Regions from separate parts of the Rhizobium sp. O111 genome, predicted to be linked through region 2. Evidence: predicted binding sites of a transcription regulator. Region 2 holds the regulator's gene; each other region holds the start of a gene.

What was found. The regulator PhoB, encoded in region 2, activates phosphate uptake and scavenging genes when phosphate is short. The targets are predictions, from matches to a motif close to TGTCATNNANCTGTCAT.
Region 1: ACVTFQ_RS07780 (LTA synthase family protein) is a predicted target of PhoB. The motif match lies at 2,102-2,118, and genes of this name have one in related genera.
Region 3: ACVTFQ_RS06515 (DUF47 family protein) is a predicted target of PhoB. The motif match lies at 2,996-3,012, and genes of this name have one in related genera.
Region 4: ACVTFQ_RS10805 (BtaA family protein) is a predicted target of PhoB. The motif match lies at 3,586-3,602, and genes of this name have one in related genera.

What each region holds. Positions count from the first base shown of each region.
Region 1 is NZ_JBSHXL010000001.1:1,518,242-1,523,757, forward strand. Features, by position in the region: gene ACVTFQ_RS07765 (DUF2865 domain-containing protein) at 1-118, shown strand, start outside; gene bluB (5,6-dimethylbenzimidazole synthase) at 132-818, opposite strand; cobalamin riboswitch at 859-1,043, opposite strand; gene ACVTFQ_RS07775 (TolB family protein) at 1,069-1,902, opposite strand; gene ACVTFQ_RS07780 (LTA synthase family protein) at 2,177-4,072, shown strand; gene ACVTFQ_RS07785 (DUF1003 domain-containing protein) at 4,160-4,684, shown strand; gene ACVTFQ_RS07790 (TadE/TadG family type IV pilus assembly protein) at 4,858-5,280, shown strand; gene ACVTFQ_RS07795 (pilus assembly protein TadG-related protein) at 5,289-5,516, shown strand, end outside.
Region 2 is NZ_JBSHXL010000001.1:141,972-147,487, reverse strand. Features, by position in the region: gene argF (ornithine carbamoyltransferase) at 66-983, opposite strand; gene ACVTFQ_RS00725 (aspartate aminotransferase family protein) at 1,031-2,227, opposite strand; gene ACVTFQ_RS00720 (GcrA family cell cycle regulator) at 2,655-3,200, shown strand; gene phoB (phosphate regulon transcriptional regulator PhoB) at 3,282-3,965, opposite strand; gene phoU (phosphate signaling complex protein PhoU) at 4,002-4,715, opposite strand; gene pstB (phosphate ABC transporter ATP-binding protein PstB) at 4,759-5,516, opposite strand, start outside.
Region 3 is NZ_JBSHXL010000001.1:1,262,350-1,267,865, reverse strand. Features, by position in the region: gene ACVTFQ_RS06535 (DUF2497 domain-containing protein) at 1-556, opposite strand, end outside; gene ACVTFQ_RS06530 (protein-L-isoaspartate O-methyltransferase family protein) at 779-1,441, opposite strand; tRNA gene ACVTFQ_RS06525 (tRNA-Cys) at 2,127-2,200, opposite strand; gene ACVTFQ_RS06520 (BA14K family protein) at 2,381-2,809, opposite strand; gene ACVTFQ_RS06515 (DUF47 family protein) at 3,036-3,677, shown strand; gene ACVTFQ_RS06510 (inorganic phosphate transporter) at 3,677-4,681, shown strand; gene ACVTFQ_RS06505 (hypothetical protein) at 4,692-4,985, opposite strand; tRNA gene ACVTFQ_RS06500 (tRNA-Asn) at 5,094-5,168, shown strand; gene ACVTFQ_RS06495 (hypothetical protein) at 5,319-5,501, opposite strand.
Region 4 is NZ_JBSHXL010000001.1:2,107,501-2,113,016, reverse strand. Features, by position in the region: gene ACVTFQ_RS10820 (lytic murein transglycosylase) at 1-613, opposite strand, end outside; gene ACVTFQ_RS10815 (glycoside hydrolase family 25 protein) at 696-1,493, opposite strand; gene ACVTFQ_RS10810 (class I SAM-dependent methyltransferase) at 1,617-2,297, opposite strand; gene ACVTFQ_RS10805 (BtaA family protein) at 2,294-3,538, opposite strand; gene ACVTFQ_RS10800 (serine hydrolase domain-containing protein) at 3,717-5,108, shown strand; gene ACVTFQ_RS10795 (transglycosylase SLT domain-containing protein) at 5,129-5,516, opposite strand, start outside.

The sequences.
Region 1 (5,516 bases), 1.4 Mb from region 2:
CGGCAAGGTGCGCCAGGTGGGGCCGCAGTTCCTCGCCGGCGATCAAGGGTCGATCGACCTGAAACACCCAGCCATGCCGGGAGCCCAGCCCCAGCAACCGCCGGCGCAGAAGCAATAGCTGGCGTCGTGGGTTACACGCCCTCGCCCCAGCGATCGGTAAACACCAGCTCCTCCAGCGGCAGCCGCTGCCGCCAGCCCTTCACCGCGAGCTCCGGCTCCTCGTAGAGCCGGTCGACATAACCGACACAGAGCCAGGCGACGATCTCGATCCGCTCGGGCACGCCGAGCGCCCGCTTCAGATCCGCCTCGTGGAAGATGCTGACCCAGCCGACGCCGATGCCCTCGGCGCGCGCCGCGAGCCACAAGTTCTGCACCGCGCAGACGGTGGAGTAGGAATCCATCCGCATATTGTGCGTCCGCCCCAGCACCACGTCGCCGCAGCGATCCGGATCGCAGGTCACGCAGATCCCGACGGGTGCCGTGCGAATGCCCTCGAGTTTCAAGGCGCGATATGCCTGCTGCCGCTCGCCGGAAAACATCTCCGCCGCCTCGGCATTCGCCTTGGCGAAGGCCTTCCACACGGTCGATCGGACGGCCCGATCGCGCACCACGATGAAATTCCAAGGCTGCATGAAGCCGACGGACGGCGCGTGATGCGCGGCAGCCAGCAGGCGTCCGATCACGTCATCGGGCACGGCATCCGGTAGGAACTCCGATCGCACGTCGCGTCTGGTCTCGATGGCTCTGTAAACGGCGTCGCGCTCGCTCGCCGAAAAGGCGCCGGCTCTCGCAAGAGAGCCAGATTGGTCTGGTCGCATCGTCAATCCCCAACAACACAACCGGCCGCTGTCCAGGCGGTCAGTCTATGATTGTCGGGCCGGTCTTCTGACTTGGCGTCATCCGTCTGCCACGCCTTCCCGGCAAAGAGCGCCAGTGGCATCAAGCGGCAGACGTCGGCCTTACAGCGTTGGGCACGTTCCGGTCTTGCACCGAATTCCCGATTCTCCCGCAAGCCTGCGGGCACCCGACGCGCCACCTATGCCGACAAACCGCGCACGATGCAATCGCTCAAGCTTCGACCGGGAAATATCGGACATAGGCGAATTCGTCACCATCCGGTGACCAGTTCGGAACATTGATCGACCCCTGCCCACCGAACAGCTCGAACAGCGTCGTCAGGTTGCCGCCGTCCATATCCATGATCCGCATCCGCACATGCTTGTCGCGCGGATGGTCGAACACATCGGGATCGTAGGAAATCAGCACGACTTTGTCGTTCTTCGGAGAGGGATGCGCGAACCAGTTGCCGTAATTGTCGTGCGTCACCTGTTCCACGCCCGTCCCGTCGGGATGGATGCGCCAGATCTGCATCAATCCGGTGCGGCTGGAGTTGAAATAGATCCAGCGCCCGTCGGCCGAATAATCCGGCCCGTCATTGCGGCCCTCGCCATGCGTCAACCGCCGCTCTTCGCCGCCGGTCACGTCGATCGTGTAGATGTCGAACACGTCGCCGCGAATACCGCAATAGGCGAGCTCCTTCCCGTCAGGCGACCAGCCATGCCAGTAGGACGGATGATTGGTGGTCACCAGCTGCGGCGCCCCGCCCTCGATCGGCAGCGTGTAGATCGCCGCTTTGCCGAACTCGATCTTGTCTGTGATCACGATGCGAGTGCCATCGGGTGAAATCCCGTGGTCGTTGTTGCAGGCGGTCGCGAAGCCGCTATCGACCTTCTGCACTTTCGCTGAACCATCGAGCGCCAGCTTGTAGAGCATGCCCTGATCGTTGAGCAGGAGATAGCTGCCGTCAGGAGCGTAATTCGGGGCTTCGACCAGCCTCTCGGTCTGCCAGATCACGCGGGCCTCACCCGTCTTGACGTTGTAGATCTCGACGGAACTGCGCATGCAAACTCTCCTCTGACGCGAACATATCCATGACCTACGACAGCCAAATAAGGCACGCAAGGATCGCCCCCGCGCCGCCATGGCAGGGTCCATCCGGAACACACGCTACATGAGGCAACCGGCTGCCGAAAAGTTTGTGATCAAAAAAGCGTTAAGCCCGCGAAACAACAATGGTTCATCTAGCGTTCATGACGAAGATGTGACAGTTCGGTGACGTTATGATGACACTGGAGTTCCGCCATTGATCGCCCAAGTTTTCAAGTCCGGAGCGGCAATGCGCGAAGCGGCGCTCTATGGTGGCGTCGGCGCGGATACCCGCCCCTCCATCCTGCGCGGCGTAATTGCAGTCGCCCTGACGGCGGTGATGGCGCTGCTTGCAACCTTCTCGGTCGAAGTGATCGCGCGCGGCGGTGCAACCGATGTGGGCGCATTTCTGTCTTCCACGGCCCGTCCAGGCATGACCACGGTCGTGATGCTGACCATCGTTATGCTCTGCGTCGATGCGGTGCTGGGCCGCCGTTTCCTCTCTGCACTGGTCGTGCTGCCGCTCGTCCTCGTCCCGGCGCTCGTCTCCAATCAGAAGCAGCACTACCTCTCCGATCCGCTCTATCCCTCGGACATGCTGTTCGGCCGCCAGATTCTCGAGTTGCTTCCGGTCATGGTCCGCGACCGCCCGATGACGGCTATCGCGGTTGCCGTCGGCATCCTGCTCTCCGTCACTGGCCTCGTGCTGGCATGGCGCTACGCCTGGCGCCGCCTGCCGAAGATGGCGCGCCGCAACCGCATCCGTAATCTCTGCCTGACGGTTCCCGTCATCGCCGCCTTCGGCTCGCTGATGGATTACTCGCAGTATTCCTATATCCGCGACCGCCTGCAGGTGGTGCCGATGATGTGGGACCAGAAGGAGAACTACCGCAGCAACGGCTTCATCCTCGCTTTCATCTTCAACATCCCGATGGCCGACGTCGCCTCGCCCGCCGGCCTCAATGCGCAGGCGCTCGATGCCATCCCGTCGCGCAATTACGGCTATCTCAGCGGCCCGAGCGACAAGCCTGACGTTATCATGCTGATGAGCGAATCCTTCTGGGATCCGACGCGCCTCAAGACGCTGAAATTCTCCGAAGACCCGATGCCGACGATCCGCGCGGCGCAGTCCGGCCATGTCTTCTCGCCCGAGTTCGGCGGCATGACCGCCAATGTCGAGTTCGAGGCGCTGACCGGCTTCTCGAATGCCTTCCTGCCCTATGGCAGCATTCCCTACCAGCAGTATATCCGCAACGACATCCCGTCGCTCGCCACCTTTTTCCGCGGCGAAGGCTATGCGGCCCGTGCGCTGCATCCGTTCAGCGGCTGGTTCTGGAACCGCAACGAGGTCTACAAGGATTTCGGCTTCGAGGAGTTCCGCACCGAAGAAACCATGCCGACCATGGAAAAGCGTGGCATCTTCGCCTCCGACGACAGCCTGATGAAGGAGATCATGCAGGAAGCCGACGGGCTCGACCGGCCCTTCTTCTTCTTCGCGGTCACTCTACAGGGACATGGCCCCTATGAGGCCAACCGCTACGCCAACAACACGGTCGACATCACCGGCAATCTGACCGACGCCGACCGCGCCACGCTCGCTACCTATACGCAGGGCGTCAAGGAGGCCGACGACAGCTTCAAGATGCTGACCGAATGGGCATCCAAGCGTGACCGCGAGACGATCATCGTGCTCTGGGGCGACCACCTGCCGCCGCTCGGCAGCGTCTACACGAACACCGGCTACATGCCCGACCAGGTCGCCACCCGCCGCGCCTCCGTCAGCGTGATGAAGCAGGAGCACGAGACGCCGCTGGTCATTTGGTCGAACCGCAAGGGCGTCAAGCAGAACGTCGGCACCATCAGCCCGTCGCAGCTGCCCTATCACGTGCTGAAATTCGCCGGCTACGAGCACCCCTTCTACACCGGCTTCCTCGGCCGCGTGCAGAAGAAGTACCCGATTGTAGACCGCTATCAGCTGATCACCCGCGACAACACCGCCTCGCCGGACTGGGTTCGCGACGCCAAGACCATCGATCCGCTTGTCCGCGACTACCGCTATCTCCAGCACGATGTGATGTTCGGCAAGGCGCAGACCGTCGAACGCTTCTTCCCGCAGCATTCCTGGCTGCGCGCCGAGGGCTCCTGAGCACGGCAGACATGCACGTTGCCGCATTGCATTCCTGGCGCAGAACGGAATACTCCCCGCCAACATAAGTTGATCGGGAGTCGCGCCATGAACAATCTCTCCAGTTTCGTCCACCTGCATTTCGACAAGTCCGCCAACGAGCTCGGCGATATCGAAAAGCGGGTGCTGGAAAAGGCGCATGCGCGCAAGATCATCTCGACGGATATCAATGCCGCGCTGAAAGCCGAATCGTCCTTCGGCGAGCGGATGGCGGATAGCATTGCCCGCGTCGGTGGCTCCTGGACCTTCATCACCACCTTCCTGGTCTTCCTGGCCGTCTGGTGCGTCATCAACACCATCATCCTTTCGACGCGCGCCTTCGACCCCTACCCCTTCATCTTCCTCAACCTCGTCCTCTCCATGGTCGCCGCCATCCAGGCGCCGATTATCATGATGTCGCAGAACAGGCAGGCCGAGCGCGATCGCTTCGAGGCTGCCAAGGACTATGAAGTCAACCTGAAGGCCGAGCTGGAAGTGCTGTCTCTGCACCAGAAGATCGACATGCAGGTGATGACCGAGATCGCCGCGCTGCGCGAGGATATCGCGAGATTGACCCAGAAGCTCGGCAACTGATCCCAGGCCGGCGAAAAGATTAGCCGGCCACAGTAATAGCGCGCCATTTCCGTACACCCTGATATCTTGCGGGTACACGCATGGGGTTTATTAGGTAAGCAAAAATTAATACGGTTAAATGTATCCTTCGGTTGTCTTCGCTGCGGCGTTGGCCATTGCAAGGAGTGCAGTGCATGAGAAATGCCCGACGTCTTCTCGCCAACCGGCAGGGTGCGGCCGCGATAGAGTTCGCAATCGTTGCACCGGTCTTCCTGCTCGTTCTTCTCACCCTGATCGCCTACGGCATCTACCTGAGCGCCGCGCATGCGCTGCAGCAGCTGACGGCGGATGCCGCACGCACGGCGGTGGCCGGCCTTTCCGAGCAGGAACGCGCCCAGCTCGTCAACAATTACATCGCGCTCTCGACCCTCAACGACCCACTGATCGACCGCAAGAAACTCCAGGTCACCGTCGCCACCGACCCCACGAACGCCAACCAGTTCACGGTCACGACGGAGTATGACGCCAGCGCCCTACCGATCTGGAATCTCTACACATTTCCGCTTCCGGACACCAAGATCCGCCGCTTCGCCACGATCCGCATGGGTGGTATATGAAAGCAGGCATGAGGCGATATCTGGCGGGTTTCAGCACCCGCCGGGATGGCAACATCGCGATCATGGCGGCGCTCTCGGCGCCATTGATCATTTCCACGCTTGCGCTCGGCGTCGACTTCGGCGCGATGACGCTGCAGCAGCGCCGTCTGCAGCAGTTGAGCGATATCGGCGCCATCGTTGCGGCGTCCGACATCAACAACGCCGCCAGCAATCTGGTCACCAACTTCCAGCAGAAC
Region 2 (5,516 bases):
ACGAGCCCGTCCATCCGCCAGCGCGGCCACGGGCCTGTCCGGCCCGATGTGGCCTCCAGTATGGTTCAGATCGCGCCCAGGCACCAAGCAAGAATCGACTTCTGCGCATGAAGACGGTTTTCCGCTTCATCGAAGACCACGGATTGCGGGCCGTCGATCACTTCGTCTGTAACTTCCTCACCACGATGGGCCGGCAGGCAATGCATGAACAATGCATCCTTGTCGGCCTGTGCCATCAAAGCCGAATTGACCTGATAAGGCTGGAAGACGTTGTGACCCCGGGCCCGATGTTCCTGATTCATGGAGACCCAGGTATCGGTCACCACGCAATCGGCGCCGGCGACCGCACGGTCTGCATCATGGCTCAGCATGATCTCGGCGCCCTCATTGCGGGCCCAGTTCAGATAGTGATCCTTCGGCTCGGAACCAAGGGGTACCGCCATGTTCATGCGATAACCGAAACGAGCAGCCCCTTCGACCAGCGAATGCAGCACGTTGTTGCCATCGCCCATCCAGGCGATCGTCTTGCCCTTGATGGGGCCGCGATGCTCTTCGAACGTCATGATATCGGCCATGATCTGGCACGGATGGGTGTCATCCGTCAGCGCGTTGATGACGGGAACGGTCGCGTGTTCGGCGAGCTCCAGCATGCGCGCATGGTCGGTCGTGCGGATCATGATCGCATCGACATAGCGCGACAGAACCTTGGCGGTATCGCCAATCGTTTCAGCGCGGCCGAGCTGCATTTCGGTGCCCGAGAGGAACAGCGTCTCGCCGCCGAGCTGGCGCATGCCGACGTCGAAGGAGACGCGGGTGCGGGTCGAGGGCTTTTCGAAGATCATCGCCAGCATCTTTCCTGCCAGCGGCTTGTCGCCCTGGCCGGCCTTGAAGGCCTGCTTACGGGTCTTGGCGTCGTCCATGATGACCCTGAGGTCGGAGGAGGTTACCGCGGAAAGATCGAGAAAGTGTTTTGGGGAAGCCATCTGTCTTTAACCTGTTGCGCCCGCCATCCGGCCGGGCATCCATCCATTCAAGCCGTCTTCTTTGCCTTGGCGCGCACGCTCTCGGCGGCACGCTCCAGGCGCGCGAGGCCTTCGCGGGCTTCATCGGCCGTGACGACAAGCGGGGGGAGCAAACGGATGACATTGTCGCCGGCCGGAATGGCCAGCAGGTTGGCAGCGCGGATGGCCTGCAGGAGCTCAGCCGACGGAACAGCCGCCTTGACGCCAAGCATCAGGCCTTCGCCCCTGACATCCTCGATCACATCGGGGAAACGATCCTTCAGCGATGCGAGACCCTGGCGGAAGACGAGTGCGACGTCGCTGACGTGCTGCAGGAAGCCTTCCTCGAGGATCACGTCGAGCACGGCATTGCCGACGGCCATGGCGAGCGGGTTGCCGCCATAGGTCGAGCCATGGGTGCCGGCCTTCATGCCGGAGGCAGCTTCAGCAGTTGCCAGGCAGGCGCCGAGTGGGAAACCACCGCCGATGCCCTTGGCGGCGGCGAGAATGTCCGGCGTTACGCCCAACCGCTCATAAGCAAAGAGCTTGCCTGTACGGCCGACGCCGGTCTGAACCTCGTCGAGGATCAGAAGCAGGCCGTTTTCATCGCAAAGCTGACGCAAAGCCTTCATGAACTCCACAGTCGCAGGGCGGATACCGCCCTCGCCCTGTACCGGTTCGATCAGGATACCGGCCGTGGCATCGGTGATGGCGGCGCGAACGGCCTCGATATCACCGAAGGGAACCTGGTCGAAACCGGGCGCCTTGGGGCCGAAGCCTTCCAGATACTTCTCCTGGCCGCCGGCGGCGATCGTCGCCAGCGTGCGACCGTGGAAGGCGCCTTCAAAGGTGATGATGTGGAAGCGCTCGGGATGACCCTTCGAATACTGGTAGCGACGCGCGGTCTTGATCGCGCATTCCAGCGCTTCGGCGCCGGAGTTGGTGAAGAACACCTTATCCGCGAAGGTTGCATCCGTCAGCCGCTTGGCGAGACGCTCCTGACCGGGGATCTCGTAAATGTTGGAAAGGTGCCAGACCTTATCGGCCTGATCCTTCAGTGCTCCGACGACATGCGGGTGGCTATGGCCGACAGAGGTCACGGCAACGCCCGCGCCGAAATCGAGATATCGCTCGCCAGTTTCGGTGATCAGCCACACGCCCTCTCCTCGCTCGAACCGCAGCGGGGCACGAGAGTAGGTATCATAAAGCGGCGCGGCTTCAGCCATGGCGCGATCTCCTGTCATTCGCTCAATAATCGCCCGGACTCCGGCTAAAAAGCGGGTGCCCGGAAATGAAAAATGCCGCCTTTCGGCGGCGAGGGGCACTATTGTCTTTTCGCAGTGCGATGTCAACAAAACTGAGCTTTTGTCGCATGCGTCAAGCAAGCATCAGGGCGCCGGCGAGCTATCAACAGCTAATGTTGCAGAAATGACTCTACCACCCAGCAAGTTGGGGAAAACCGAGAAATCGATTCGCCGCGATTCAACCGACTCTTGTCACGGAGTCGCCCTCACTCTAGGTTAAAACTCAATTACTAGACTGCATGCGGCGGAACTAGTCACCAAAATCGAGCAAGCGTTTCTTGGTCCGGACACGTCCGTGCCATGGGTGAGGGATTCTGCCTACACCAACGCAATAAGGCGGAGACAGGGCATGAACTGGACAGACGAGCGCGTTGAAAGACTGAAGAAGCTTTGGGCCGAAGGCCTGAGCGCCAGCCAGATTGCGGCACAACTTGGCGGTGTAAGCCGCAACGCCGTCATCGGCAAGGTCCACCGTCTGAACCTGCCTGGCCGCGCCAAGGCCGGCGGCACGACGACGGCGACCAGAGCACCGAAGCGCCCGGCGGTTTCGACGCCCCGCCCCGCCAGCAACTTCAATTCCGCACGCATCTCGCCAAGCCGCGCCGTTGCCCGCCCGCAGGGCGCAGTGGCTCTCAAGGAAGAGATGGATATCGATGCGATCGAGGAAGTCCGTTACCGTCCCGCTTCCAACGTTGTCGTTCCGATCTCGCGCCGCCTCGGCCTCACGGAACTGACCGAGCGTACGTGCAAGTGGCCGGTCGGCGATCCGCTGACGGATGACTTCCACTTCTGCGGCTGCGAATCCCCTGACAACTCGCCATACTGCACCTATCACCAGCGCATGGCCTACCAGCCGGTCAACGAGCGCCGCAAGGCAGCCAACCGGGTCGCATGACCCGGAAAGCCGGATAAGGAACAAAAGAAAACGGGCCCTTGCGGGCCCGTTTTTCGTTGGATCGGATGAAATGGAAGCGCCTTACGCTTCCATCGAATAGCCGGCGCCGCGAACGGTGCGGATGACATCTTGCATGTTCGAGAAGTTGAGCGCCTTGCGCAGGCGGCCGACGTGTACGTCGACGGTGCGTTCGTCGACATAGATGTCATGGCCCCAGACGCCATCGAGCAGCTGCGAGCGGGAGAAGACACGGCCGGGCGACGACATCAGGAATTCCAGAAGGCGGAATTCGGTCGGTCCCAGGCGGACTTCGCGGCTCTTGCGGTGAACGCGGTGGGTTTCGCGATCGAGCTCGATATCGCCGCACTTCAGCAGCGAGGAGAGCACTTCCGGCTTGGCGCGGCGCAGCATCGCCTTGACGCGGGCGACGAGCTCAGGCGTCGAGAACGGCTTGACGACATAGTCGTCGGCGCCGGTCGACAGGCCGCGAACACGTTCGCTTTCCTCGCCACGGGCGGTCAGCATGATGATCGGCAGGCGCTCGGTCTCCGGGCGCATGCGCAGGCGACGGCACAGCTCGATGCCGGAAACGCCGGGCAGCATCCAATCGAGGATCAACAGGTCGGGCGTGCGTTCCTGCAGCCGGATTTCGGCCTCGTCACCGCGAAGGATGGTATCGACTTCGAAGCCTTCGGCCTCGAGGTTATAGCGAAGAAGCACGCTCAGTGCTTCTTCGTCTTCAACGACTGCTACTCTTGGGATCATTCGTCTCGGTCTCCTGGGGGCGTGGGTCCGGAACGCTTATTCCGTGACCGCGCCGACGGTGTTGGCGGTGTCGTCCTTCGGACGCTCGCCTTCCGGCTGGGCGCCGGTAGCCATGTAGTAGATGGTCTCTGCGATGTTGGTGGCGTGGTCGCCGATGCGCTCGATGTTCTTGGCGCAGAAGAGAAGATGCGTGCAGCTGGTGATGTTGCGCGGATCTTCCATCATGTAGGTCAGCATCTCGCGGAACAGCGAGGTGTACATCGCGTCGATTTCCTCGTCGCGCTCGCGGATCGACTTGGCGCGGTCGGCAACGCGGCTGGTGTAGACGTCGAGAACTTCCTTGAGCTGGACAAGCGCCAGTTCGGAAAGATGCTCGAGGCCACGAGCGAGCTTGCGCGGAACGCCCGTGCTCTGGACAGCGATGACGCGCTTGGCAGTGTTCTTGCCGAGATCGCCGACGCGCTCGAGATCGGCCGCGATGCGGATCGAGCCCATGATTTCGCGAAGGTCGGCGGCCATCGGCTGGCGGCGGGCGATGGTGATGATCGCCTTTTCGCCGATCTCGCGCTCGGCGTGATCGAGGATCACGTCGTCGGAGATGACCTTCTGGGCGAGCGAAGTGTCGCCGTTGACGAGCGCGCGAACAGCGTCGCCGACCATCTGTTCCGCGAGGCCGCCCATTTCGGAGATGCGGCGCGTCAGGAACTTGAGATCATCGTCATAGGCGGAATAGATATGTGTCGATGCCATGGGGCTTATCCTTGAATGTCCTGAGGTTTACCGGTTTCGGAGATCAGCCGAAGCGGCCCATGATGTAATCCTGGGTGCGCGGATCATCCGGGTTGGTGAACATCTTGTCGGTATCGTTCTCCTCGACGAGGTTGCCGAGGTGGAACATGGCGGTGCGCTGCGAAACGCGTGCTGCCTGCTGCATCGAGTGCGTGACGATGACGATCGTGTAGGCTTCGCGCAGCTCGTGGATGAGCTCCTCGACCTTGGCGGTCGCGATCGGGTCAAGCGCTGAGCAGGGCTCGTCCATGAGGATGACTTCGGGGCTGACAGCAATCGCGCGGGCGATGCACAGACGCTGCTGCTGACCACCCGACAGGCCGGTGCCGCCTTCATGCACGCGGTCCTTGACCTCGTTCCACAGGCCGGCGCGCTGCAGGCTCTGCTCGACGATGACGTCCATGTCGGCCTTCGCCTTGGCGAGACCGTGGATGCGCGGGCCGTAGGCGACGTTTTCGTAGATCGACTTCGGGAACGGGTTCGGCTTCTGGAACACCATGCCAACGCGGGCGCGCAGCTCAACGACGTCGATATCCGGATCGTAGATATCATCGCCATCGAGCGTGATCTTGCCGGTAACGCGGCAGTTGTCGATCGTGTCGTTCATGCGGTTCAGGCTGCGCAGGAAGGTGGACTTGCCGCAGCCCGACGGACCGATGAGAGCCGTCACGGTGTTTTCGCGGATGTTCAGCTTCACGTCGAAAAGCGCACGCTTCTCGCCGTAGTAAACCGAGACGTCCTGGCCGATCATTTTATACGGAA
Region 3 (5,516 bases), 1.1 Mb from region 2:
CTGCGACCGGCTGCTGAGGAGGCATTTCGAACGCCATTGCGGCCGGTTCTTCGACCAGCACGGGCTCGGGTGCGCGCTGAGCCGCCGGAGCAGCCTGCTGCATCACCGGGTGCTCCTCGACTGCCTGCTGCGGCTGCGCTTCCATGACGGGAGCCGGTGCGACAGGCGCCGGCTGCTGGCGGAACTCGAGAGGCGGTTCGCGCTGCGGCTGAAGCGTGTTGCGCTCGGAGGCCGCGCGAACGCGGGCGGCGACATCGGCGAGCGACATGGCGGCGCGCGGCGCTTCCTGCGCGGGTGCGGAGCCTGCGGAGTTGGCAGCGACGAAGCGCGGATCGGTCTGCTGCGGTGCGGGATCGGGGAATTCCACGCCGGCATAGGCCTGATCAACAGTCAGATGAATATCGGAGCCGTGATCGTCTTCATCATCACCGTAAACAGGCGGCAGCGATGAGGAGAGTGCCCTGCCCGCGCCCGGCTCATTGCTTTCGATGATCTGGCGGATCGACGCCAGGATTTCTTCCATGGACGGTTCACGCGCTACGCTTGGCTGAGCCATATCTATCCCCGTTATTCTCAAACAACGACCGGATTGCGAGGTGTCGGCATCCGAATCACCCAGACTGTAGGATAGCCGATCGGGGAAAAAAATCATCGCGAATCAAATGACTGCCGCTTTGCACAGTTTTCTGGAAGGTCAACCGCCTTGCACAGTGCTGACCTCAAACAGAAACGGGCGCCAGTGGCGCCCGCATCATCGAAAACCCACGTCGCGCGTCGCTCAGAACACGAATTCGCGTGCTTTGGCGAAGGCCGGCAGCGGCTTGACGGAAGCGTTGAAGAAGACGTTTTCGGAGACCGCGCCGCGCTCGCTGACGAACACCGTCGCACGCGCCGAGCCGCCATATCCCTTGATGGTGACAAGGCGACCGCCTTCACGCAGCTGCGAGAAGAGCGAAGCCGGAACTTCTTCCACCGCGCCGTTGACGAAGATCAGGTCGTAGGGCGCGCCCTTGGCGCTGCCGGCTTCCAGCGATCCCGTGACGACGAAAACGTTGGCGTAATCGGCGAGGTTTGCCGTTGCCTCAGCGGCAAGCGCTTCGTCTTCTTCGAGAGCGACGACCGAACCGGCGAGCTTGGAGAAGAGCGCGGAGACATAACCCGTGCCGCAGCCGACATCGAGAACGACATCATCCTTGGTCACGGCTGCAAGCTGCAGCAGCTTGGCGAGCGGCGACGGCTGCATCAGAAAACGCGCCGGCTTGCCCGCGGCCGCCGGACAGATTTCGACGTCGGTGTCGATATAGGAGATCGCCTTGGACTTTTCCGGAACGAAAGCCTCACGCGGCACGGCAAGGAAAGCGGCCTGAACGGAGTGAGAGGTGACATCCGTGGTGCGGATCTGGTTGTCGACCATGTTGGCGCGTGCCGTCTCGAAATTCATAGTGTCCTCTCGCCCAATGAAAAGCGCTTATTGCTCATCCGTGTCTTAATCGCAGGGCAACCGGCTTTCAAGGCTTCCTGAGCGACTGCAGCAAGAATTCGGACATCGTGGCCACTCCCCCTAAGCCTTCGGAAAAATCCATGGAGACGTTCATGAGATTGTGATAATATTGCAACCGGAGGAATAAGGAGGAGAAGATCATGTCAGTCATAGCTGAATATTTCTCGCTGTTCGACTTTTTCATCGTCGCCGCACTGATCGCGATCATGTGCTGCGGCTTGCTCGGAAAAGAGACAGGCTGAGGTTCGAACATCGTCTCCCGCAACCAACACGTTCAGGTGGTCGTCAGCTTTATTAGCGATGACTTTAACCAATAAGAACGATGGCCAGCGGGGTGTCATGTCGAAATCAGCTCTTTTGGGTGGTCTCTTTATTGGAGGCCTATTTGCGATCGTCGTGATGATACCGCTTGTGCATGCGAGTGTGCCTGGCGTTGCGACCAACGGCGTTTCGCCGCTCGTATCGTTGCGGGGCGGGAATTAAGCGGACTGCTGCTGGCTGAACAGCCAAGTCGTGCCGCGACCGACTCGATCATTACATTCAAGCACAGCTCGACGTCCCTCGATGACGAGATTTCTCGCGTGCCAGGGATCGTAATATTTACATCATTTGCCGGTGAGAAAATTGGAGGCCTCGCCCGGAATTGAACCGGGGTACAAGGATTTGCAGTCCTCTGCGTCACCACTCCGCCACGAGGCCTCACAACACTTACGCTTGAAAGCGTGGGCGGCATTTAGAATGAATAGAAATTAAGCGCAAGGGGGTTATTCAAAAACCTACAGGATTTGCGCCGCCAAATTCAACGCGGTCTAAAATGACAAACCTGACCGCCATCGTGGCGATCAGGTTTGTCGTCATTGAAATGCCAGCCTTGGCTTATCACGGACCTACGCACTGACGGCGGGGGCCGTAGTTGGGCTGGTAGGTGTTGTCGGATGCGCGGTACGAGCGGTAGCGGCTGTAGCAATAATCCACATGTGAACCGCCCGAGCGGACGCGCGGCTGCGACGCGATTATGCCACCTATGATCGCCCCTGCTGCCAAGCCACCGATGATGGCGCCGGTGTTGTCATGATGACGATAGTAGCGGTCATCATAACGGCCGTAGTAGTCGCGACCACGGTTGCCGTAGCGGTAGCGATCCCGGTTGCCGTAACAGTTGCGGTAGGGGCCGCATCGATCCCAGTTGGGGCGCCTCACATCCGGAGGCGCGTCGTAGTGCTGCCCCTTGACCTCAAAGGCGGCGGCCGGCGACATGCCTCCCAGAGACGTCATCAGCGCCACGGCGATAATGGCCAGTTTCTTCATTTCAGACCTCACAATCCACAGAGATGCTTCATCCTTGTCCCATGACGAGATAACGCGCATTTCGGCAACTCGTTCCAATCACTTGGTTTTGCTCAGCATTCGCCAGTGAATGCGGCGATTTGGTGTGGGTTAACCCTGCACGCCCGAATGCCCCTCCGGCACTTTCTTTGGTCCGGCCGCTGCTTTATGACACTTTTATGACAACACCCTTTCATGGATGGATACTATGCTGAGCTGGTTTCGGAAACTCATGCCACGCGAAGACCGGTTCTTCGATCTCTTCGCGCAGCACGCGAAAACAGTCGTGGGTGCGGCCGAAGCGCTGAACGAACTGCTTTCCGGAAACGACACCGAGAAGCACTGCGCCCGCATCGTCACGCTTGAGAACGAGGCCGACGATATCACCCGCGATGTTCTGCTCGCCGTTCGCCGCAGCTTCATCACGCCGTTCGACCGCGTCGACATCAAGGACCTCATCCAGTCGATGGATGACGCGATCGACATGATGCACAAGACGGTCAAGACGATCCGCCTGTTCGAGCAGAAGAGCTTCGATCCCGTGATGCAGGAGATGGGCAAGACGATCGTTGAGGCCGCCCATATGATCGCCGAGGCCATCCCGCTGCTCGATCGAATCAACGCCAACGCCCCTCGCCTGACGGCCATCGCCGAAGCGATAACGCGGATCGAGGGACGGTCGGACGAATTGCACGATCAGGGACTGAAGGACCTCTTCCACCGGCACGGCGCCACCAACCCGATGGCCTACATCATCGGCAGCGAGATCTACGGCGAGCTCGAAAAGGTCGTCGACCGCTTCGAGGACGTCGCCAACGAGATCAGTGGCATCGTGATCGAGAACGTCTGATGGACGCCACCCTTGCCTTCCCGCTGCTTGCCGGGCTGATCGCGGTCGCGCTGTTCTTCGACTTTCTGAACGGCCTGCATGATGCCGCGAATTCGATCGCGACGATCGTCTCGACGCGCGTGCTCCGGCCACAGTTCGCCGTCGCCTGGGCGGCCTTCTTCAATTTCATCGCTTTCCTGTTCTTCGGGCTGCATGTCGCCGAGACGCTGGGGACCGGGATCATCGATCCGGCCATCGTCTCGCCGATGGTGATCTTCGCGGCGCTGATGGGCGCGATCATCTGGAATATCGTCACCTGGGTGTTCGGTATCCCGTCGAGTTCGTCGCACGCACTTGTCGGCGGGCTGGTCGGCGCTGGACTCGCCAAGGTCGGTTTCAGCTCGATCGTCTGGAGCGGTCTCTTGAAGACCGCAGGCGCGATCGTCATGTCGCCGATGATCGGCTTCCTGCTGGCGCTGTTTCTCGTGCTCATCGTTTCGTGGCTCTTCGTGCGTCAGACTCCGTTCGCGGTCGACCGCACCTTCCGCATCATGCAGTTCGTCTCGGCGTCGCTCTATTCGCTCGGACACGGCGGCAACGATGCGCAGAAGACCATGGGCATCATCGCCATCCTGCTCTATTCGCAGGGCTATCTCGGCGGCAGCTTCCACGTGCCGCTGTGGGTGGTGCTTTCATGCCAGTCGGCAATGGCGCTCGGCACGCTGTTCGGCGGCTGGCGCATCGTGCATACGATGGGATCGAAGATCACGCGGCTGAACCCGATGCAGGGCTTTTGCGCGGAGACGGGTGGCGCGCTGACGCTGTTCGGCGCCACATGGCTTGGTATCCCCGTCTCGACCACACACACCATCACCGGCGCGATCATCGGCGTCGGCGCGGCGCGGCGGGTGTCTGCCGTGCGCTGGGGCCTTGCGGGCAATATCGTCGTCGCCTGGGTGGTGACGCTGCCGGCCGCCGCATTGATCGCGGCCGCCTTCTACTGGATCGCCGGCCTCTTCGCCTGAGCGATTGATATCAGGAGGCGGAATTCCGCCTCCTGTGCCACCAAACCGAAAATCGTCGTCTCATTCGCCGCGCGACATGCAGGTCGTGTGACAGCACCAGCACGCCGAGCGGAATCATCCAGAAGCCGAGAATCGGAAGAAAGCCGAGACATCCGCCAAAAATCAGCAGTCCGCCGATCAAAAGCCTTGCTATGCGCGACTTCGGCAGCGGAATGCGGGTCGGCCCCATCACGATATGGCCGGTAGTGTGATCGATGCCAAAGCGTTTGGCGGTGTTTTTCGGTCTCTCAGTCATCCACAGCATGTGGGGATAACCTGAATGATTGCAAGGAGATGTCATTTTTTTGAAAAAACCGCTTGGCAAATCGAGCAAGCATTTGTATTAGCCCACTCACACCGCGGCGAGCGGTGATCCCTGGTAGCTCAGCGGTAGAGCATTCGACTGTTAATCGACAGGTCGCCGGTTCGAATCCGGCCCGGGGAGCCAGTTTCTAAAAGGCCTGCATTGAAAAATGCAGGCCTTTTTCTTTTCCGAAATCAAAGCGGTAGGTTTCGCCCCGAGCTTCTCTCGGCGGCGGTGCGATTGTTTCATCCCCGTGGGCGATCTAGCCACGGGGATAAAGACGAAGCGGCGAGATCAATAGCCGCAGGAGCGTCCTTCGTTCGGCCTGAAGCCATCGGAGCAGGCGCGGTTCATGGAATCGCCAGGCACATAGCCGGATGCCGAGCCCGCGGAGGTCGGGTAGCCCGCGCATCCTGTCGTGAGCGCAGCAAGGCCGATCAGCGTGATCGCGGCCAGGACGGTTGAAATTCGCTTCATATGGACCTCCTCGAA
Region 4 (5,516 bases), 2.0 Mb from region 2:
AGGCACCCGTGTTGGTCTCGGGGTCGAGGTCGCCGTGCTGGACCATCTCGATCAGCGCGATCAGCTGCGGGCGGAAGAGTTCCGGACGGCGGCAATCATGGGCGAGGGTGACAAGCGCGTTGCGGGTGTTGAAATCGCCCTGCACGGCGCCGAAATCGGTTTCCATCGCCCAGAAGGCGGTGATGACACCAGGGGGCACGCCGTATTCCTGTTCGGCGCGCGAAAAGACGTCGGCGAACTGCTTCATCTTCTGGCGGCCGATGTCGAGGCGGGCCTGGCTGACGGTGCGCTGCGAGAATTCGAGGAAGGTCTGCTTGAACACGCCCTGGGCGCGGTCGCGGCTCAGCACCTTCGGATCGATCTGGGCACCGGCGAGCGCCTTGTCGGCGGCTTCGGCGGAAGCGCCGGCTGCGATCGCTTCGGCCTTGACGCCGGCGAGGAAGGTGGAGAGATCGCCGTCACATGCGACAGCCGGAGCGGCGGGGGCTGCCGCCGTCGCGGGCGCCTGACCGGCCGGTGCGGCCGGGGCCGGTGTTTGCGCTGCCGCGCTGGTCGCCAGACCAGCGGCAAGGAGGAGAGCGAGCGCAGAACGGCTTGCAGGCGTGCGGTGCATGGAGTGTATCCTCGTCATTGCTTGAATTGCTGTCGATGTCCCAAATGATTGTGACAGAAGCAAGAAAGAAAACGGGACGTTACTAAGAATTCCTATCCTTGGATACGGCAGCGACCCAGTTATTCCAGTTCTTCGCCGAACCCGCGAACACGTTAATGTCAGTCGGGCCCTTGATCCCAGGGATCACGCCGGTCGAGGTGTACTGCCAGAAGGCCCAGCGACGGTTGGCATAGGTGACCTCGGGGTGCTTCGCGACGGAGCGAACCCAGAAGTGATAATCCTGGAAATAGCCGTCGAGATTTTCGCGGTGGAAGTCGACCGAGGTGTAGATGATCGGCCGCTTGCCGTAATAGGCTTCGAGCCTGTCCATGAAGCGCTTGATCTCGGAGCGCACGGTCTCGGGATCGGGGCGCGTGCGGCAGGTCTTCGATTCACCGTTCCACTCGACATCGAGCACCGGCGGCAGCTTCATGGATTCCTTCGGCACGTTGCTGATGAACCAGTCCGCCTGCTCGTCGGCGGACGAGCAGAAATAGTAGAAGTGATAGGGGGCGTGCGGAATGCCGACCTGGCGGGCTTCCTGCCAGTATTCGCTGAAGCGCGGATCGATGCGGTCCTTGCCTTCGGTCGCCTTGATGAAGGCGAAGTCGACGCCCGACTTGCGCACCGTCTGCCAGTCGATATCGCCCTGCCACTTGGAGATGTCGATACCGTGGATGGCGTTTTGCTGCGGATGCTTAGGCCCGAAATCCTGCGGATCGGTGTCCTGGAAGCGCATCTTCGGCTTTATCGAGGCGGTGGAGAGATAGTCATAGCCCGAGGAGGTGCAGCCAGCGAGCATGAGGGCAAGGGGCAATACGCATAACAGAAGCCGGCGCATGGATGTTCCGTCGTGAACCGAATGATCTTTTTGCCCCACAGCCTGACCTTCGAATTGACGCGTCCAGCGCTTAGATGCCCTCTCTATTCACCATATCAACGTAAAAAATCGGTTAGTTTCAAGCTAAATATTAGCGGCCTTAATTATTATCGCGCGCCAGGCATAACCGCCGCCGATCGTCTTGAAGATCAGCTGGGCATTTTCCTGTTCAGCCTTGGCCTGCAGGACCTCTCGCAGCGTCGCGCGCGGCGTGACGTGGAACTTGTCGAGCCAGGAGCGCAGCAGGGCGCGGAACCAGCCGGGCAAGCCTTCCTGTTGGCCGAAATCGACGATGTGCAATTGGCCGCCGGGGGCAAGCGCCGCGAGCGATGCGTCGATCGCGCGCTCCCAATCGGGGATCATCGACAGCGCGTAGGAGATCATCACCCGGTCGAAACCATCGACGCCGAAATCGCGGGCGTCAAAGGCCGTGGCGTCGGCGACGCGGAAATCGGCTGAGGTGTTCAGACCCGCAAAGGTCTTGCGGGCCGAGATAAGCATTTCCTGCGAGATGTCGAGGCCGTAGAGCCTGGCCTGAGGATAGTGCCGGTGGGCCAGCGCGAGATTGCGGCCGGTGCCGCAGCCGACCTCGAGCAGCGTGGCGCCCTGCTCAATGTCGAGATTGCGGATCGTCTGGTCGCGGCCAAGGAGATAGTATTTGCGCGTCAGGTCATAGATATGGCGCTGGTAGCGATACATGCCGTCCATCAGGTCGGCATGTTTCTCAGAGGGGGCGTCCACCGGGCTCATATCTGTCTGGCTCATGGCTTCTTCACATAGATGTGGAAGCCGCCGTAGATCGCCGAGCGGTCGAGCGCGGTCAGTTCGAGCGAGCGGTCCTCGAGATATGTCCACTGGTCGCGGATGGCGGGCGAGAGACGGCCTTCGATGATGCTCTTTTCGGCGGCGGTGCGGAAGATGACGCGGGCGCCGTCGCGGGCGGTGCGCGAAATTTCCGACCAGACGTCGTTCAGCTGCTGGTCCGTCATCCAGTCCTGCGCGTCGAGCAGGATGTAGCGGTCGCGCGAGGCGGCCGGCTCGCCGGCCAGCAGTTCGGTGAAGCTTGCGTGATGGACGCTGACGCGGTCGACATTGGCGCGGATCGCCTCGTAGTGCTCCGCCTTCAGGTAGGTCGGCAGCGGACCTTCGCCTTCATCGGCATAGCGGCGGGCGAAGGCCTGCCAGGCGAAGTAGTTTTCCTGCATGGGGAAATGACAGGTGAGCTTTTCCAGGCGGTGGCGCAGAACCGGCGCGATCGAATTGTCGGCGGCGAGGCTTGCGAGCTCGTCATACTGCTGTGGCGGAATGCCGAGGCCGAAGAGCGAGCTCTTGCGGCTGGTGATCCAGCGCACGACAGGCTTTTCGAACAGAGGCGCGATCTTCTCGTCGAAGAGCTGGCGCTGTTCTTCCATCGTCTTCGCCTTGGCGACGCCGGTGAGGTCGATGCCGTGGACGCGGGCGAGAAGGTGGGCGGCGCCGATGAAGCGGCCGAGCAGGCCCGTCTTGTAGATGTTGCGATCGAAGACCGTGATGCGGCGGCGGCCGAACTTGCGGCCGTTCCAGTAGTTGCTCGTGGCCTCATCCAGATTGGCCGAGAGGAAGCGATCGAAGGCCTGGCTGTTTGCGGACTGGTTCGGTCTTGCCAGGAAGCGAACGAGATCGGCATGGGCGGGAAGGTGGCGGAAGGCGCCAAGCTTCAGCTTGTTCAGCGCGATATGATGCGGGTTGAGGTCGACGACGTCGATCGAGGCCGGGCTCTGCGAGAGATAGGCGAGCATGTTGCAGCCGCCGGAGCCGATGGTGACGATGCGGTGATGAGGCTCGAGCTCCATCGCCTTCATGTCGAGATCGGGATCTTCCCAGATCTGCGGATAGACGAGGCCGGAAAAGAGCAGCCCGAAAAGACGTTCGGACAGACCCTCTTTCGAAAAGGCCTTGTGGCGGAGAAGAGCTGCCTTGAGTTTCCGGTTCTTGCGGAAGCCGGCATCCGGGGCAAATTCCGTCATAAGTGAGTCTCTCAACATTTAGCGTTCAGGGCGTTTAACGCGGCGGCGCTACAGTTTGATGACGTTGCCTGTGGGCGGCCTGGCTGCGGGCGCCTCGCGCAATTGGGAACGGCCGGGACTTGACGGGGCTTTCTAAACGACAATTTTCCTGCTTCTCTATCGGTTCGGAGGGGCGCTTATGGGACGTGTTCTGCGTATCTTGAAGGCGGCGGCTGCAGGCGTTGCCGTCATCGTCGTTGCGGGTGCTGCCTGGCTTTATGTCAGGCCGCCGGAGCTGCTGAGGATCGGCGACGGCTATGCCGCGAAGATCGTCTGCTCGAATGTCTTCCTGGCCGGGCGCGACGCAAACACCGTGCTTGCCGAAGATGTCCAGGCGCCCGGAAATCCCCTGCTGAGGCTGATTCGCGTGCATGTCGATGAGGCCGGCAAGCAAGTGACGGCGCGCATCCTCGGGCTGTTTGCCGCCAATTATGCGATCTACCGCGATGGTCTCGGCTGCACGGCCGTGCCGGATGGCGATTTCGCCGCCGCGAGAAAGGCGGTGCCCGAGCCCGTCGTCACGAAGCCTTCTGAAGACGCCCCCGTGCTGCCGATCGAAAACGATGCGGCGATCTCAGCGCTGCTCGCCGACCCCCGTTTGACCGGTGAAAACATGCGTGCGGTTGTCGTCGTCCATGATGGCAAGATCGTCGCCGAAAGCTACGGCAAGGGCTTTGGTCCGCAAACGCCATTGATCGGCTGGTCGATGACCAAGACGGTCAATGCCGCGCTCGTCGGCCGGTTGATGCTCGACGGCAAGATCGATGCCGGTGATGCTGGGCTGTTCCCGCAATGGCGCGACGACAAGCGGTCGCAGATCACCCTTGGGCAGCTGCTTGGGATGGAGAGCGGCCTCAGGTTCAACGAGAACTACGGCACGGTGGCTGACGTCACCCGGATGCTCTATCTCGACGCGGACCAGACGGCGCTGCCGGCAAGCCTTGATCTCGACGAGGATCCCGGCACGCAGTTCAATTATTCCAGCGGAACATCCGTGTTGATCTCCCGCATCTGGATGGATCGCTTGGGCAACGAGAAGCAGGCGATCGATTATCCGAGGACGGCCCTATTCGATCCGCTCGGCATGTCGAGCGCGGTGTTCGAGGTCGATGCGCGCGGAACTTTCGCCGGTAGCTCCTATCTCTATGCTACGGCGCGCGATTGGGTGCGGTTCGGGCAGTTCCTGTTGCAGGATGGCGTCTGGAACGGTGAGCGGCTGCTGCCCGAGAGCTTCATGAGCATGATGCGCACGCCGACGGCATCCTCCGGCGGCATGTATTCGCATGGCCAAGCCTGGCTTCGTCCGCCCGGCAGCGGTAGGAGCGGGGAGACCGGCATTCCGGACGACGCCTTCTGGCTGGAAGGACATGACGGGCAGAGCATGGTAATCGTGCCGTCGGCCAGTCTCGTCATGGTCAGGCTCGGGCTGACACCGAGCTGGCTCAGATACCGGCCGGAAATTCTGCTGAACGAGATACTGGCGACGCTGCCGCCGCCGACCCGATCGGCGTCTGCCGATCCCGCGCAATAGAGCCTTTGGGGCTGTAGGGCTTAGTAGTTGCCGTGGGCGATGTCGTCCATGCCCTTGCGCTTGGCGTCGTAGTAGTAGCCGCGGGCATAGAGCCTGACGGCGTTGTCTTCGCTGTTGTCGGACACCAGCCATGCGCCGCGGAGATACTTCGCGGCATATTTGATGTTGGTTTCGGCGTCGAACAAGCCTTCAGGCTGGCCGTCGTAACCCATCGACTTGGCGGTGTTGTACTTGATCTGCATCAGGCCGAAGTAACCGCGCTTGTTGTAGGCCTTCGGGTTGTACCGGCTTTCGCGATGAACGACGCGGTGAAGCAGCGTGGCGGGCACTTTGTAAATCTGCGAATACTTTTCGATGATCTTGGTGATCGCGCTCTTTTCGACCGTCGGCGCGCCATCGTCGTCGCTG